DNA from 2 places in the Rhodoferax sp. EU05-FHT12H12 genome. Region 1 is predicted to be linked to the other one. Evidence: predicted binding sites of a transcription regulator. Region 1 holds the regulator's gene; the other holds the start of a gene.
The links. Region 1 encodes sigma-54, which starts transcription at its own class of promoters, with help from an activator protein. Its sites were predicted from a motif close to TGGCANGNAANCTGCTTT; they were not measured.

Region 1 (2,456 bases):
GACACCAGCACCAGCACGCGCTGCGCCAGGCGGCTGTAAAGGTTGAGCAACATGGCGTGCGCAAACGAGGTGCGCACGGCCACACCACCGCGCTGCTTGGTCACGCAGCCGGGCGGCAGGCCGGTGATTTGCAAAATCTCCGGCGCCAGGTACTCCTCCACGCCAGCGGCACAGGGGAGAAAAAGGGTCAGTTGGTTCATAGCGCTTTGCGGAGTGAGGCGGGGGCAATCTTCAGGCCCTCGCGGTATTTGGCCACGGTGCGCCGGGCGCATTCGATACCCTGCTCTTTGAGCATGTCAGAGATCTGGTTGTCACTCAAGGGCTTCTTGCTGCTCTCGGAGGCAATGAACTGCTTGATGAGCGCGCGTACCGCGGTGCTGGAGGCATTGCCGCCGCTCTCGGTGCCCAGGCCCGAGCCGAAGAAGTACTTGAGCTCGAAGGTGCCAAACGGGGTGGCCATGTACTTGGCGGTGGTCACGCGGCTGATGGTGGATTCGTGCAGGCCCAGTTCGTCGGCAATCTCGCGCAGCACCAGGGGGCGCATGGCCAACTCGCCGTGGGTGAAAAAGTTTTTCTGCCGCTCCACAATGGCCGTACTCACGCGCAGGATGGTGTCAAAGCGCTGCTGGATGTTCTTGATGAACCAGCGCGCCTCTTGGAGGCGCTGCTGCAGCGCCGCGTGGCCTGCACCGTCACGGCCACCGCGGTGGTTGCGCAGCACGTTGGCATAAATGTCGTGCACCTTCAGGCGCGGCATGACCTCGGGGTTGAGCTGTACGCGGAACTTGGGCGTGCCACCGACCTTGCCAATCGCCACCACCAACACGTCGGGCACCACGATGTTGCGCTCCACGTCCACAAAGCGGCGTCCGGGCTTGGGCTCCAGCCGTGCGATCAGCGCAATCGCTTCGCGCACCAGCGCATCGCTGCCCACACCCATTTGCACCAGGCGCTTGATGTCGCGTCGGGCCAGCAGGTCCATCGGTTTGTTGCAAATGCCCAGGGCCACCTGCAGCACCTCGGTCCGGTCGACCTCCCCCTCCTCATCCGCGAGTTGCAGCAGGTGCGCCACTTGCAGGCGCAAGCACTCGCCCAGGTCGCGCGCGCCCACGCCCACGGGTTCCAGGCTGTGCAGCAGACCCAGCGCCACGGTGAAGTGGTGCACCAGGTCTTGCAGCTGCTCTTCATCGCCGGGGTTCAGGCTGCGCGCCAGTTCTTCCAGCGGGTCTTCCAGATAGCCATCGTCGTTGAGCGATTCGATGAGAAAACGCAGCGCCGCCGCATCGGTGGCCGTGGTGCGCAGGCTCAGGGCCTGGCGGTGCAAAAAGGCCTGCAGTGATTCGGCGGAACGTGCCAGCTCGGTGGCGTCTTTCTCTTCATCGTCACCCAGGTTGTTGGCCTTGGCCTTGGCGTCCACGCCCCACTCGCCGTCATCGGGCGTCATTTCGGTGGTGCCGTCCCCCTCCCAGTTGGGCTCGTCGCTGCTGCTCAGCGGTGTGGATTCCTCATCATTTGTGCTGCTAGCGCTCGTGGATGTTGCGTAGTCAGCTACAGAATTAGGAGCATAGTCCGCCTCACCGCTCTCGGACAGGCGATCGCCTTCACTGACGGTGGCGTCGGCGGCGTTGAGGCCGAAGTCCTCGCGCTCGGCCCGGTCCTCGGTCAGCTCCAGAAACGGGTTTTCGTCCAGCATCTGCTCCACCTCCTGGCTCAGCTCCAGCGTGGAGAGCTGTAGCAGACGGATGGACTGCTGCAACTGGGGCGTGAGCGCCAGGTGTTGGGAGACGCGTAGTGAAAGACCTTGTTTCATCTACATCTTGAAGTGTTCGCCCAGGTACACCCGGCGTACATCGGCGTTGTTCACGATCTCGGAGGGGGTGCCCTGCGCCAGCACATGGCCGTCGCTGATGATGTAGGCGTGGTCGCAAATGCCCAGGGTCTCGCGCACATTGTGGTCGGTGATCAGCACCCCAATGCCGCGGCCCTTGAGGAAGTTGATGATGCGCTGGATCTCGATCACGGCAATCGGGTCGATACCGGCAAAGGGCTCGTCCAGCAAGATGAAGCGAGGCCGCGTGGCCAATGCGCGCGCAATCTCGACCCGGCGCCGTTCGCCACCCGACAAGGCCAGCGAAGGCGACTCGCGCAGGTGCTCCACGCGCAAGTCCTGCAACAGCGCGGTCAGGCGCGACTCAATTTCGGCCGACTTCAGCGGGTTGCCCGCCTCGTCGCGCTGCAACTCCAGCACGGCGCGCACGTTGTCTTCCACATTCAGCTTACGGAATATCGAGGCCTCTTGCGGCAGGTACCCCAGCCCCAGGCGCGCGCGGCGGTGGATGGGCATGTGCTCAATGGACTGGCCATCGATGGTGATGTCACCTGCGCTGGCGCGCAGCAGACCCACGATCATGTAGAACGAGGTGGTTTTGCCCGCGCCGTTGGGGCCCAACAGCCCC
Region 2 (2,456 bases), on a different contig from region 1:
TTCATGGCAGCAATCAATTGGAAGCGCGCCGGGAACTCTGCCCGCCGTGCGGCCCGGGCGATGGTGATGCTGCCGGTCTCCAGTGGCTCGCGCAGGGCCTCCAGGGCGGCCCTCGGGTATTCGGGCAGTTCGTCCAGAAAAAGGACGCCGTGGTGCGCCAAGGAGATTTCGCCAGGGCGTGGCGGTGAGCCGCCTCCCACCAAAGCCACGGCGCTGGCCGTGTGGTGCGGGCTGCAGGTGGGGCGCTGGCCCCAGCGCTCCATGGCGAAGCGGCCGCACAGGCTGCCAATGGCGGCGCTTTGCAAGGCCTCGTCGGTGTCCATGTCGGGCAGCAGTCCGGCAAAACGGTGTGCCAGCATGGACTTGCCGGAGCCTGGCGGACCCACGAGCAGCAGCGAATGCCCACCTGCGGCGGCAATTTCCAGTGCGCGTTTGGCGCCAGCCTGGCCCTTGACGTCGGCCATGTCGGGGCCGCGTAGCTGCAGGCCAGGGGGCGCACCCAGCACGCGCACCCAGCCATCGGGGTCTTCCGGGGTGGGCGGTGCGTCTTGTGCAGGGGGTGGCGCAAAGTGGCGCACCACATCCAGCAGATGGCGGGCACGCACCACATGGGAGTCTGGCACCAGGGCGGCTTCTTCGGCGCTCTCGGGGGGGAGCACCAAACGGGTGCTGACCTGGGCGGTGCGCAAGGCCAGCGCCATGGCCAGGGCGCCGCGCACCGGCCGCAGCGCGCCCGACAGCGACAACTCACCGGCAAACTCGTACTGGGCCAGCGCGGCGCCATCAATCTGGCCGCTGGCCGCCAGAATACCCAGTGCGATGGGCAGGTCCAGGCGGCCCGAGTCTTTGGGCAGGTCGGCTGGCGCCAAATTGACGGTGATGCGCTTGTTGTGGGGGAATTCGAGGCCGCTGTTCTGGATGGCGCAGCGCACGCGCTCACGGGCTTCTTTCACTTCCACGTCGGCCAGACCGACCAAGCCAAAGCTGGGAAGGCCATTGGCCAGATGCACCTCGACCGTGACTTGTACCGCTTCCAGCCCCAGCAGGGCGCGTCCCTGCACCAAAGACAAGCTCATGGACCCGTACTCCCAAAATGGTGCGCTGCATCGCAGTGCATGCCCAGCGGTTGCACCAATGGCGTGCATGCTGTATTTATATACAGGCATGTTACTCCTGTTGGTGCTGCTTGGGCCGTGGCCTCGCGAAATAGAGGGTTTTTAAACTTGGCATGCCTTCTGCTTTATGGGGTGTATCTCCAGACCCATGGAGAGGCAGACCAGCCAGACCCGGTGTCTGTATTCAACTGTTATCAAGCTGAGGTGAACACATGAAACTCGTAACGGCCATCATCAAACCGTTCAAGCTCGATGAGGTGCGAGAAGCCTTGTCTGGCATTGGTGTGCAAGGCATTACCGTGACCGAAGTCAAAGGCTTTGGTCGTCAAAAAGGCCACACCGAGCTGTACCGCGGTGCAGAGTACGTGGTGGACTTTTTGCCCAAAGTGAAGATTGAAGCGGCGATTGACGACGCTTTGGTGGACCGCGTGATCGAAGCCATCGAAGGTGCAGCCCGCACCGGCAAGATCGGCGACGGCAAGATTTTTGTCTACAACCTGGAACAGGTTGTGCGCATTCGTACCGGCGAAACCGGCAAAGAAGCGCTGTAACCAGAAAGAGAGCTCGAACATGAAAAAACTGCTTGCCTCCCTGGCCTTGGGCCTGAGCCTGCTGGGTGCCGGAACCCTGGCCCTGGCCCAGGACGCCAAACCCGCCGAAGCTCCTGCCGCCGCCGCCCCCGCAACGGCTGCGCCTGCTGAAGCAGCGGCACCCGCCGCAGCCCCGGCACCCGCCGCGGCCGAAGCAGCGCCAGCTGCACCTGCTGCTGCCGCACCCGTTCCCAACAAGGGTGACACCGCCTGGATGACCACGGCCACCGCCCTGGTGATCTTCATGACACTGCCCGGTTTGGCATTGTTCTACGGCGGCCTGGTCCGCAGCAAGAACATGCTGTCCGTGCTGATGCAGGTGTTTGTTGTCAGCGCCCTGATCTATGTGTTGTGGGCCATCTACGGCTACACACTGGCCTTCGGTGGTGACGGTGCATTCATCGGTACCCTGGACAAGCTGTTCCTGAAAGGCATTACGCCCGAATCGGTGGCTGCGACCTTCAGCAAGGGTGTTGTGATCCCCGAGCTCAGCTTCGTCGCCTTCCAGGCCACGTTTGCGGCCATCACTTGTGCCCTGATCGTCGGTGCATTCGCAGAGCGCATCAAGTTCTCCGCCGTGCTGGCTTTCAGCGTGTTGTGGTTCACCTTCAGCTACCTGCCCATGGCACACATGGTCTGGTACTGGGCCGGCCCTGATGCCATCTCTGACGCAGCTTCGCTGGAAAAAGTGGTGGGTGCAGCCGGTTACCTGTGGGCCAAGGGCGCACTGGACTTCGCTGGCGGTACCGTG

Region 2: glnK (P-II family nitrogen regulator) is a predicted target of sigma-54. The motif match lies at 1,225-1,242, and genes of this name have one in related genera.

The regions. Positions count from the first base shown of each region.
Region 1 is NZ_JBYTDI010000010.1:20,169-22,624, reverse strand. It holds gene AC3WS7_RS18160 (THUMP domain-containing class I SAM-dependent RNA methyltransferase) at 1-200, opposite strand, end outside; gene rpoN (RNA polymerase factor sigma-54) at 197-1,810, opposite strand; gene lptB (LPS export ABC transporter ATP-binding protein) at 1,811-2,456, opposite strand, start outside.
Region 2 is NZ_JBYTDI010000006.1:127,246-129,701, forward strand. It holds gene AC3WS7_RS16460 (YifB family Mg chelatase-like AAA ATPase) at 1-1,076, opposite strand, end outside; gene glnK (P-II family nitrogen regulator) at 1,328-1,666, shown strand; gene AC3WS7_RS16470 (ammonium transporter) at 1,686-2,456, shown strand, end outside.